One region of the Paenibacillus sp. FSL R7-0302 genome, then DNA from elsewhere that is predicted to be linked to it. Evidence: riboswitches for the same ligand, from Rfam matches in the RefSeq annotation. Region 1 holds a riboswitch; each other region holds the start of a gene.
The links. A riboswitch is a leader RNA that binds a small molecule or an ion and turns the genes downstream of it on or off. The one in region 1 is predicted to bind cyclic di-GMP.
Positions count from the first base shown of each region.

Region 1 (4,212 bases):
TTTGATGTCGCCACTGATTGCCCGAATACGATAGAGATGTTCTGTTCCCGGACTAAGCTCCTCCTTGGTAAAATCAGGTTCACTGCCAAGGACGGCAACCTCCTTATCAAATTCCACCTCATATCCGTCCGCATTGAACAAAGAAGGCCAGCCCAGTGTAATGGCTGAGTCTGTTGCACTTGCATTTACTGCTGGTATAGAAAAAGGTCTTAAAGATGCAGAGGGTACCACTTCACGAATCTGCTGCTCACTCTCCCACAGTAAGCTGGCCTGAGGATTCCCCATGTCATTCGCGTATTCCATCTTCAGATCATATTTTTTACCGGCTTCAAGCTGGATGGTCCCTTGCTCCACATGCTGCTTCGCTGTCCAGGCATCGACCAGGAGCTGATCATTCACCCAAAGTCTGACTCCACCTGACGTTTTAACCGAGAAAGTATATTGGTCTGTATAGTTAGGTTGAATCTGCCCAGTCCATCTAACGGAGAAGCGCTGGTCCGCTACTCCCGGCACACCCAGAAGAGGCTGACCTGATAGAGAGATGGTATCATCAACCTTCACTGCCTTCTTGCCCGTAAAATCTTTACTGCTGTAATACTCAGCCTTAAGGCCGGACAGAACATACTTCAATAATGTACGTCCTGCTTGCTCATTCCCCGTGTGAATTACAGGTCTTTGATTCGAGATGACATTGCCGCCAACTGCAAATAATCCGCCTGTATTGATATTCAAATGATTATTTATACTGACGTTGTCCCGGACGAAGAGGTCTCCTTGGGCTACATTAAGTTCTGCCCTTGAGTTATTGGATACCACTTCTCCTACAGACATTTCTTCGTCTACATTCATAGTTACCATAGTATTGATATTCATATTGCCTTGTACTACTACCCGTTTCGCGGATAGATCGAGCGAGCCATTGTTATAAACCAAAGAACCTGCAAACAATTCATTATCTACATGCACATTGGAATTATTATTCAAATGCACAGTCCCCTGTACCCATAGGTTACCAAGATTCTCATCTGGTGCAGGGTTGATAACATTAACATCCAACTCAGTATTTGCATTTAATCCTCCACGGAGGATTAACGATCCGTAAACTGTTATATTCAGACTCCGGTTCGTATTGATGCCATCTGCGATTAAGATGACAGGCTGTTCTTCACTTCCGAACGAAACGCTTGATTCTAGATTCATCTGCCCAACTGCTATTATTGCAGGCTTGTTGCTGTTTGAGCGGATAGAGCTTTGAATCGTTTCAATATCAGCATTTCTTATTGCCACTGCATTTTTGCTAACCTGCTGTATTTGTTGTCCGATGGATTCTATTTGTTCGCGGATATGCCGGGAGATCTCTCCCTGCAGACCATTTACCCTGATAAACGGCGGAGCGTTATGTATATTGGTCATACTTCCAGACAGAAGAACTTTGTCTCCGGCAACCTTATTGGGTTCAAAAGGCAGGCGGATTTGAGGCGGGATCAAAGTGGGAGTGTATGTATTCATCAATGAAATATCTATGCTATTTAGAGCAGTCTCAATTCCAGTAGCATTGATTTGACTTAAAGTCAGTCTTCCATCTTCAACAGCAACCTTCTTCTTGATCGTTTTATACTGCCCTGCTTCAAGAGACAGTCCCTCCATCAATTTGACATTCTCTACGGCAAGTGAATTGTTGCTGCTGTATACAGAGTCACCTACGGTTACTGAGACTTCATAAGTACCATTGTCTAGCGCAATTTCCCACTTCCCATCCGGATGGATTCGTGTCAGGCTGCTTATGCTGGAGTCGTCGTATGTATCTCTTGAGACGGTTGCATCAGTATGATCTATGTTCCAGCCGTAGGAGTATTGGTTTTTGACGCTAAAAACGGCTCCAGAATCTGCAAGCTCCCCTTCCTGTACGGGAGTTTCTGCGGGCTGAAACCGGATTTTGAGCATACTGTCCTGTGCGGAAATTTTCATCCCTGAGAATTCCATAAAAGGGGCGAGAAATTGAGCCAGAATAATAAAACACAGTACCTTACATATCAAGCTTTTCCTATTTGTCATAAAAGACCTCCGCTCAATTAAAAAATCATTTAAAAAAGGGCGCAAAAAAACCACCGGAAAGAGCGGCCCGGCTGCCATTCACAGAGGGGTGTCCCCCTCCCTGTGATAAGGCCCGTGGCTTTGCGTCCCTGACTTTCGTACAGGTTTGCCTTTTTAGTTCTAATGGTTAATTCAAGAGAAATCATGTGTAATTCACTTCAATTACAATCTGTACTTACCTTGGCAATAATACCCTATATTTGAATCATATAATATTGTTATTTTTGTGAACATTCCAATTCAGCAACCCCCGTACCACCACCCAGCTCCCCAGCGGCGCGGCACCCAGCAGCAGCATGAGCAGAGTAATCGTCTGCGGGGACTGGTCCAGCGACAGTACGGCGATGAAGATCAGCAGGCCGAGGAGGCGGCCGCTCATCAAGCTAAGCTCCCTGAGCACTACCAGCTCCACGCGTTTGCCGGCGCTCTCCTCGGACACTCCCATCAGGTCGAAGCTGGTGGACAGCATCGGCAGCATGTAGAGCGGCAGGCAGAGCGAGGTCCCGATTCCCATGATTAGGAGGGTGGTGAAGCTCACCTTCCACAACAGCGGAAGAAGGAAGGCGATGAGCAGCAGGCTGCCAGCCAGCATACCGCCGAGCCGGGCACGGGGTTTGAACCATCTGCCGGCCGCATAATAGCTGATCAGGGAGACGGCGGAGGTCAGCAGGGCGAACTGTCCCAGCTTGCTCTCCTCCTGTGCTGCAATGTAGACGAGCAGACCGATGAGGAAGGAGAATACGCCTTCCCGGATGCCCTGGAACACTAGCGCTGCCGCCACTGGACGCCAAGAGCTGCGTCTGCGGGTAAGCTCGCGCCAGGGCTCCAGCCAGAGATAGGCTTCGCCGCGCGGCCGCTTGCGCAGGCCGAAGCTGAGTATAGCAGCAACCCCGTAAATACAGAGCGACAGTATAAATACCATGCGGTATCCCTGCCCGCCATGCCAACGGGAGATCATCCAGCCGGACACCCAGGGTCCGGCTATTCCCGTCAGGGAACCCAGCAGGCCCATCCACCCGTTATAGTAATCGCGGTTCTTGGCATCCGTAATCTCGAAGAAAACAATATTGAACGCCAGCCAGTACAGCCCGATGGATAGCCCGAGGACCCCGCCCAGCGGCCAAATGTAATGAATCGCGTCGCCCCGCAGCCACAGCACCAGCAAATAAAAAAAGCCCGATACGGCAATTCCCAGCCGTAGGGCATTCATTGTGTTACGCTCTTTCACCCACTTGCCGCCCAGCCAAAAGCTGAGACCCACGGCAAGCTGCTGGGCCACGGTGAACCAGCCGATCATGGCGAAGTTCTGCCGGCTTTTCCACAGATATACGTTGAGGAACGTTCCTGCAAGCACTGTAGCCAGAAGGTATAGCCCGCCTACAGCCAGCAGCAGCGCCGCCTGTCCCCGTTCTGAACCTCTCATGCTTAGCCCTCCCTGCTCGTCCTTAGACACTTCATCTATCCATATCATGTCCAGACGGCAGGGAAAGCATGAATCCGATCTTTATTCGGCTGAGGTGCTGAGATTGCGGACAAGCTGGATGCGGTCTTCCTGCGCCAGGCTGTGCTGCACATGGAAGCAGGAAGGACAGACGTACAGATTCAGCGCAAAAGGAGGCTTCAGCACAGCTGCACCGCCCAGCGCTCCCGGCGTTGCCGGGGTGAACCCGTCCACCTGCTGCGTACCGGAGTGAAGCATCAGCTCATGGCATTGCGGACATTCCGGCGCTTCCAGCTGGGCAGCCAGAATAGCGGAGACCTTGTCCTCATAACGCTTCAGATCATAGTCATCGCCGAACTGGCCCAGCGTACCCCATACAGGCACCACGCTATCCTTGTCGTCGTCATCCCACAAATCATCGTCGCTGATCTTTTCCTCCCTGGAAGCTTCCTGTGTATCCGGCTCTTCATCCTCCAGATCCTCTGCACCTATCGTCACTGTGCGGTATCCGCTAAGCTCGTTGTTGCAATGAGGACAGGTATCTTCGGGTCCAAACTCCTCATCCCATACTATCTCGGTATGGCACCATGGGCAAACTGTTGTCTCCATCTGTATAATCTCCTTCGTTCCTCACATTCGGTTCAATTTACCGTTAAATATATAATGCCGGCCGCTAG
Region 1 is NZ_JBBOWB010000001.1:4,601,836-4,606,047, forward strand. It holds gene MKY96_RS19895 (fibronectin type III domain-containing protein) at 1-2,133, opposite strand, end outside; cyclic di-GMP riboswitch class I at 2,114-2,215, opposite strand; gene MKY96_RS19900 (MFS transporter) at 2,300-3,517, opposite strand; gene MKY96_RS19905 (hypothetical protein) at 3,599-4,144, opposite strand.

Region 2 (4,212 bases), 890 kb from region 1:
TGATTCACGCTCCAAGCAATTTCTGAAGGTACTGGCAAGTCCGGCAGGTGAACCGGAATCAATGGTACAACGGGTATGGAGACAGCTGGAGGAGAACGGCATGGCCGGGTCCTCTTATCTGGCGACCGGACGCAGCCAGGTGGAGATGATCCAGAGCCAGCTCGGCAGCGGGGTGCCGATCATCGTGGAGCCGGAGCGGCGGGATACCTTCCCGGCTATTGCGCTGACGGCGGCCTACCTGTATTCCATCGCGGGGGTGTCCCCAAGCGAGACCGTGGCGATTCTGCCGGTGGACCCATACGTGGAATCCTCCTTTTTCGAAACGGTGCTGCAACTGGAGAACACCATGCTGGTGAGCGGGGCGAACCTGGCGCTGATGGGCGTAGTTCCCGAGCATGCTTCGGAGAAATACGGCTACATCATTCCAACGGGCGCAGATGCGGGAGCGAATGGTTACCTGCAAGTGAGCCACTTCCAGGAGAAGCCTGACCGTGTGCAGGCCGAGGAGCTGATCAGCCGGGGAGCGCTCTGGAACTGCGGAGTATTCGCCTTCCGTCTGGGCTACCTGCTGGATATCCTGCAGCGCAAAGGGCTGCCGCTGAATTACGAGGAGCTGCAGAAGCAGTATAAGCTGCTGTCCTCCATCAGCTTCGATTACGAAGTGGTAGAGAAAGAAGAGAACATCGTAGTGCAGCCGTACGCCGGATTCTGGAAGGACCTGGGTACCTGGAACACCCTGACCGAGGAAATGACCAGCAACCATGTAGGCAAGGGCTTCATCACCTCTGACTCCGAGGGCACCTGCCTCATTAACGAGCTGGATATTCCAATTACGGTCATCGGGGCGAAGGATCTGATTATCGCCGCCAGCCCGGACGGCATTCTGGTGACACACAAGGCCGAGAGTCCGCGGATCAAGGAAGTGCTGAAGACTTTTGAACAAAGACCGATGTACGAGGAACGCCGCTGGGGACACTACAAGGTGATCGATTATGTGAAATATGATGAAGGCAACGAGGTGCTGACCAAGCGGATTTTCATCAATGAGGGCAAAAATATCAGCTATCAGCTGCATCACAAACGCAGTGAAATCTGGACCTTCGTCAGCGGGGAAGCCAGCATTGTCATCAATGAGAAGATGCATACGGTGAAGGCGGGAGATGTGGTGCGGATACCGGAAGGGACCAAGCATGCCATTCTTGCTCTTACCGATGTGGAGTTCATTGAGGTGCAGACGGGGTCTGAGCTGGTAGAGGAAGACAATATCCGTATTACTCTGGACTGGGAGGATATCGCTCTACATCAGTTCATTTCTTAGGTCTAACTTATCTATTTAACCAATTGTTACAATTTTAAATCAGGTATTGAGAACTATTTTTTAGACAAATTTTGTTTTTACTCTACATTAAATTTGCATATCGACGATACTTACGGTAAGAGGGATTGATCCTTCCAAAACGACAATGGCAAACCTAATCGAAAGATAGGGACGCAAAGCTATAGGGCCTTCGCAAGAGTGGCAGCCTGGCTACCGAAAGGAAGAGAATATTGTGAAAACTTACCGTAAGTCTCGTTTGCTCTGCGCTGTGCTGTCGCTGGCCGTGGTATTGTCTGCTGTACCCGTGGGACTGGGAATCGCCCCGTCCACTGTCAAGGCTGCTTCCTCTACAGGAGCGCCCGTGAACCCTAATGCCTCAGCCGAGGCGGTCAAGCTGCTGAACAATCTGTATGATATCTCGGGAAATGGAATTATTACAGGGCAGCATGACTATTTCGAGAGTCCGGATGAGCTGAGCAACAAGCTGAAGGGAACAAGCGGACAATACGCCGCACTGCATGGTTATGAGCTTGGAGCAATCGGTGGACAGAGTGAGAGCGGAGTCGCTGCACAACGCAAAAATATCGTCTGGAGTGCAACGAACTGGTCCAGAGCGGGCGGCATTGTAGCCATGACCTTCCACCAGAACCTGCCGGGCACCAAGTACGAATGGTCCAATGTGCAAAAGTCAATCAGCCAGGCACAATTCAACAAATACGTAACCCCCGGTACTACAGAGTATAATGCGCTGATCACCGATCTGGATAAAGTAGCTGTCTCTCTGAAAAGCCTGCGGGATGCCAAGGTTCCCATCCTGTGGAGACCTTACCATGAAATGAACGGCGGCTGGTTCTGGTGGGGGAAGAAAGATAATTTCTCAGCTCTATGGAATATTATGTATGACCGTTTCGTAAACGTTCATCAATTAAATAATCTGATTTGGGTATGGAACCCGAATGCGCCGAATGCCAACTCTGATCCCTATGCACGGACTTATCCGGGTGCGGACAGAGTGGATGTGCTGGCAGCGGATATATATAATAACGACTACTCGAATAAATATCATGATGATCTGACCAGCCTGGCTGGCGGCAAACCGATCGGCATCGGCGAGAACGGTGAAATGCCGAATATCTCGAAGCTGAAGCTGACCCAGCAGAATTACGTGTTCATGATGAACTGGGGCAAGATGCTCTATGAGAATAACAGCACGGCTACGATCAAGAATTTCATGAATGACAGCTACACACTGACCCGTGACCAATATAAGGCCTGGACTGCTCCAGTGGCGGCCCCTAAGCCAACCGCAACACCGACGCCTACAGCAACACCAGCGCCTACAGCAACACCAACGCCTATAGTAACACCGACGCCAACGGCAACACCGACGCCAACACCGACGCCAACACCGACGCCAACACCGACAGCAACGCCAACCGTTGCGCCGATTCCGAAGCCGGTCCCAACCTCCGGTGATACGGAGAGCAAGCCTGCCCAGAACGGGTTGCTTGGAGAATACTTCAAGAACATGACACTCTCGGGGACACCGGTTATGGTGCGTAACGATGAGGTCATCAGCTTCAATTGGCGTCAGGGTACTCCTAATGCCGCACTTGGCACAGACTACTTCTCGATCCGGTGGACCGGCCAGATTAAGCCGGCTTACAGCGAGACCTATCAGTTCTATACTACATCGGATGACGGTATCCGCTTATGGGTGAACGGCACAGCAGTCATTGACAGCTGGGTCAAGCAGAGCGGAACTGCCCGCACAGGAAGCATAGCCTTGACTGCCGGGCAACTGTACGATATTAAGGTAGAGTATTATGAGAATGCAGGCGATGCGAATGTCCATCTGATGTGGCAGAGCCCCAGCCAGGTGAAGGGAACCGTACCTGCAAGTGCGCTTTTCTCCAGAGCAGGCAACACATCCATACCTGCTCCGGCTGCAACAGCAGTACCGACAACGGTACCAGCAGCGACAGTAGCGCCAGCACAGACAGCAACGCCGGCACCAGTAACGACACCAATGCCAACACCAGCACCAACACCAACACTGACGCCAGCACCGACACCAACGCCAACACCGGTGCCTACGCCGACAGCGGCTCCCGTTCCTTCTCCTACAGCAACACCGGTGGATCTGCCGGTAGAAGTTCCTGCTGCCAATGGACTGTACGCGGAATACTTCAATAACATGACGCTATCGGGCGAACCCGCTGTAGTGCGTACCGATGCTGTGCTTGATTTCAACTGGCGCCAAGGCTCGCCGGATGCCGCCCTCGGCATAGAGTTCTTCTCTGTCCGCTGGAGCGGGAAGATGAAGCCGCTCTACACGGAGACTTATCAGATCTATACCCATTCCGATGACGGTATCCGCGTACGGGTGAACGGTGAGCTTGTGATTGACAGCTGGGTGAAGCAGAGCGGCACCGAACGCATGGGCAGCATCAGCCTGACCGCAGGCGAGCTGTATGATATTCAGGTAGAGTATTATGAGAATCAAGGGGATGCAAAAGCGCGGCTGATGTGGCAGAGTCCAAGCCAGGCCAAAGGAACCATTCCGGCAAGCGCGCTGTTTCTCCCTTCCGCTTCGTAAGCTCATAAGGTCCGCAGCTGTGTTCAACATTGGCGCTGTTACTGGTTAAGACGTTACAATTATAAATCCTGCAAGCCACTCTTAATGGCCCTGCTTACCAGCAGGGCTACTAAGCTATAGACGACCATCCGGGAAGCGTAACCGCTCCGGGGTCTGCCGAAGCGGTGTGGCTGGAGAAAGGAGATTACATTGAACACTAACCGTAAGTACAGGCTATTTACAACTGTTTTTCCTCTTATCCTTATCCTTTCATTGCTTCCATGGGGGGAAGGGCGCAGTCTTCCGGCAGATGCCA
Region 2 is NZ_JBBOWB010000001.1:5,495,840-5,500,051, reverse strand. It holds gene MKY96_RS23770 (sugar phosphate nucleotidyltransferase) at 1-1,318, shown strand, start outside; cyclic di-GMP riboswitch class I at 1,456-1,536, shown strand; gene MKY96_RS23765 (PA14 domain-containing protein) at 1,551-3,917, shown strand; gene MKY96_RS23760 (glycosyl hydrolase) at 4,107-4,212, shown strand, end outside.
Region 2: linked by a shared signal. The riboswitch ahead of MKY96_RS23765 (PA14 domain-containing protein) and the one ahead of MKY96_RS19895 (fibronectin type III domain-containing protein) in region 1 are both predicted to bind cyclic di-GMP.

Region 3 (4,212 bases), on a different contig from region 1:
CTTCAGATCATCGGCTGTGATTACCTTCTCGCGCTCCAGGCGTTCTGCATAAGCGCGGTACACAGTAGGGTGGTTCCGCACTTTGCCGTACACAATCGGCTGGGTCGTCTCGGGATCATCCATTTCATTATGTCCGTGGCGGCGGTAGCCGATCAGATCAATCAGGAAGTCCTTCTTGAACATATGGCGGTAAGCGCTGGCCAGACGGACTGCGGCAATACAGGCTTCCGGGTCATCGGCATTGACATGCACGACCGGAATCTCATACCCTTTGGCCAGATCGCTGGCATAATGGGTGGAGCGGGAATCCTCGCTCTCTGTGGTGAAGCCGATCCGGTTATTGACGATAATATGCACGGTACCGCCATTCTGATAACCCTGCAATTTGCCGATATTAAGCGTCTCAGCGACAATACCTTCGCCGGGGAAGGCTGCATCGCCGTGCATCAGCACAGCCATAGCCTTGCTTGTGTTCAGCTTAGGCAGTCCCGGAGCGTTGCGTTCTTCCTGTGCGGCGCGTGTGAAGCCCTCGACTACAGGATTGACGAATTCAAGATGGCTCGGGTTATTGGCCAGCGTGATCCGGGTGCGTACGGTCTCGCCTTCGCGGACGGCACGGTCAGCCCCGAGATGGTACTTCACATCACCGCTCCAGCCGTAGGTCACGCCCATAGAGCCTTCCGAAGGGAACAGCTCTTTGTTCGGCGAATGATGGAACTCTGAGAAAATAATATCATAAGGCTTGCCCAGAATATGAGCCAGCACATTAAGTCTTCCGCGGTGGGCCATGCCCATCAGGATATGCTCTGCGCCGTCATGCGCGGCAGCCCGCACAATTTCATCCAGCATCGGCACAAGGGCATCATTGCCCTCCAGGCTGAAGCGCTTTTGGCCGACGAAGGTCTTGTGCAGGAAGGTCTCGAAATGCTCCACCTGAACCAGCCGCTTCAACAGTTCTTTGCGTTCTGTATTATTCAGCGGGGCAGGGGAGGTCATCGATTCCGCCTGGCTGTTGAGCCAGCGCAGCTCGCGTTCATCATGCACATGCCCGAATTCATAAGCAATGGTCTGTGTATAGGCCTGGCGCATTCTGTGGACGGCATCCATCGCGGTATGCACATCCGCAGGGGCATTATCCCAGATCAGCGAAGCGGGCAGGGCATTAAGATCCTCGCGGGTAAGCTCGTAGGTCTCCAGCTCCAGCCATTTGGCCATCGGGTTCGTGCTGCGCTCCAGCGGGTCAATGTCTGCGGCCATATGGCCATATATTCGAATATTAGCGATCAGCTTCGAGGCCTTGACAGCCTTCTTGAGCCACTCGGCATCTGCTGATACGGCAGGCCTTGGAGCCCTCTCGGCATCGGGTGCCAACGGAGGGGGGCCGGATACGGTGAAGAGATCGCGGTAATGCTGTTCAACAGAAGAGGGGTCCTTGACAAATTGCTCATATCTTTCTTGAATGTAGCCCAGGTTGGGGCCGTAGTATTTGCTCCATACTGTGTCGTTATAGGGCTCTTTGACTGCCATGAATAGGTCCTCCTAACGGATAAACTCCACGCGAGGCATCCAGTGTGCCACTTGGCGGAGCTGCAAATGTTTGCGGTTTCATTCTCACCTTATTGTGCTACTTTCCGGCGGGGTAATCAATTCATACTTTCGCGCAATCCGTTCGCAATTTGGCATGATTCATTACAGTATTCATACGGAACTATCATAAATAGAAATAAGGCGGAGCGGATAGCGTTCCCTTTAGTATAATTAAACTATTACATAAGGTTTGAACTTGGAACTGGAAATATTTATAAAAGCCGCTGGCAATTTCAGCTAAGTTTCCTCAGATTTTATCATAAAAAAATTCCAGAAAACGACACACTAATCTCACATGATCTTGTATAATGTTATTGCGGAGAACGGTTTCATCGATTCTTGCCAGATCCTTTCATGATGGAAAGGGTCCAGTAAAAGGTAAACCTGCCGAAAGACAGGGGCACAAAGTCTCGGATCTAAAGTAGAAATACTACAAAGTAGCAATACTACTATGATGGCCGGACTGCCTGGGGACGCGAAAATTCTAGGAGGAGATTTCTTGGATATGTCCAACCAGGGGAATGACGAGCTGCAGGCAGTAGATCTGGATTTAGAATGGGTGCACTTGCTGATGTCTGCCAAGCAGGCGGGGATCGCGGCGGAGGATATCCGCCGGTTTCTAAGTGAGAAGGCGCTCCAGGCGATGTAAGGGCGGTCATCATTGCTGCGATACATACAGAAAAGGCACAGCGTCCGGTACGCTGTGCCTTTTCTGTATGCCGCTTGAAAGGCTGCCTTCGCCGAAGGCGGCCTCCCTGCCGTGCGGAGTCTTCCCTGTGGCATACAATGCTCGTCTAGTTGTCCTTTTGTTCCATGCGCCATTTCTGGTAATCGAGGAATTCCTTGAATTCGCGTTTGCTTATACCGGAGGCCATGGCCTCCTGAACCAGCCGGAACCATTCCCCGTCCAGAGCCTGTTCTTCCGTCTCTGCCAATCCGCCATACAGCAGTGCATGAATGGATACCTGAAGCGCGTCAGCGATTTTTTCGATGAATTGAATGGAGGGGTTGGATTGAATGTTCCGTTCCACATTACTGAGGTATGATTTCGCCACATCAGCCTTATCGGCAAGCTCGGATAACGAATAGCCCTTCTCCAGCCGGAGTTTGTGGATGCGGCTTCCCATAGTATCTGACACGATTACAACGCCCTCCGTACTTTTTTGGTAAAAGATAAGAAGTGATATGCTTCGCGCTATACATTCTCCTTATCTTTCTCGTTGAAACGGTACCGCCCGTTCAAAGGCCGGCCAAGCCGTTTTCTCTTGTCAGTATAACAAAAATCCGCAAAACGGACAAAATCTTGAACCCGGCAACGGGAAAAAAGAAACGGCATACCCGGCCCGGATGGGGGAGGATATGCCGTCTTGATGGATTGCTGAAACGCTGCCTTCCTAATAAAGGACGGCAAAGTCATGTTCATTTGTATAGGCTGGCCCCTGAGCTACTTGGCTTCTCCCACTCCTTGAAGCGCATCGAAGGTCCAGTTCAGCGCTAAGCCGTCACCCTGGAAAATGTTCTGATCGAGCGTGTTGTCTACGAATTCGAAGGCGATCTTGAAGGTCTTGGACCCGGCGGCGGCAATCCCGCCTGGCAGTACGCCTGCTGCTACGAGATCGTAGCTGGGGGTGTTTTTCAGATCCTTCAGAGAGATCTCGGACAGCACATGACCGCTTAGTGAACCGCCGGTGTACGTATTATCGAGGAGCTTGACCTTGAAGTGGTCTCCGAGATCCTGGCCTGCGTTATCGCCCTTGGCATCGGTCACGGTGTAAGTGGTGGCAAGCTTCAGGAATTTGATATCCAGTGTGCCGTCATTGGACAAGGTGAAGGTGCGGACGGTGTAATCTCCCGGCTTCAGATTCGTCAGCGCTACCGGAGTATTGAAGGAAGAGCCGAGCTTCAGCGTACCCGCTGCGAAGGTTGCCGTGCTGGTAGCTGTGGAACTGAAGTAAGCGAAGGTGCCCCCGCCGATTAAAGACAAGCCCAGTGCTGCCGATGCTACGCCAAGACCCAATGTTTTTTTGATACCCATGATTGATTTCCTCCTCGAATGGTTTGTTTTGTTGTGGAATTATTGGAGCGTGCCTTTTTCCTGGTTGGCTTCGAAATTCAGAGTCAGTGCAAGCGTATCGCCCTGATAATAGTTCTGCGGCTGGAGGGTCTCCTTGAAGGCGAACTGGATGGTCAGGTTATCCGAGGTGCCGGCTTTGATGCCGGACTTCTCTCCGCCTAAGATCGCTCCGACAATTCCCCGGGCCACCAGATCGGGACTCTCCTGCTCCAGATCGGCCAGCGAGATGACCAGGAGCGGCGATTCCTTCTTATCCTTGTTCACGAGGAAGGTCACAATAATATCATCCTTGAAATTATGGGAACCGTTGTCTCCCTGGGCGTCTGTAATGGCCGATGAGGTGCGCAGTACCACTTTGGGAATATTGAGCGTCCCGTCATTTTTGAGTTTGAAGTCCCGTAAGACGGTATCGCCCGGCTTGAGATTGCTGAGATTCACAATGACGGAGGGATCAGATTGTAATGATAGGGTTCCGTTGTTAAAAGAAGCTGAGGAAGTAGAAGTGCTGCTGAAGTAAGCGAAGGTGCCTCCGCCGACCAGGGTTAAGCCTA
Region 3 is NZ_JBBOWB010000002.1:269,425-273,636, reverse strand. It holds gene MKY96_RS26890 (2-oxoglutarate dehydrogenase E1 component) at 1-1,527, opposite strand, end outside; cyclic di-GMP riboswitch class I at 1,955-2,058, shown strand; gene MKY96_RS26885 (anti-repressor SinI family protein) at 2,093-2,236, shown strand; gene MKY96_RS26880 (helix-turn-helix domain-containing protein) at 2,382-2,714, opposite strand; gene MKY96_RS26875 (TasA family protein) at 3,032-3,622, opposite strand; gene MKY96_RS26870 (TasA family protein) at 3,662-4,212, opposite strand, start outside.
Region 3: linked by a shared signal. The riboswitch ahead of MKY96_RS26885 (anti-repressor SinI family protein) and the one ahead of MKY96_RS19895 (fibronectin type III domain-containing protein) in region 1 are both predicted to bind cyclic di-GMP.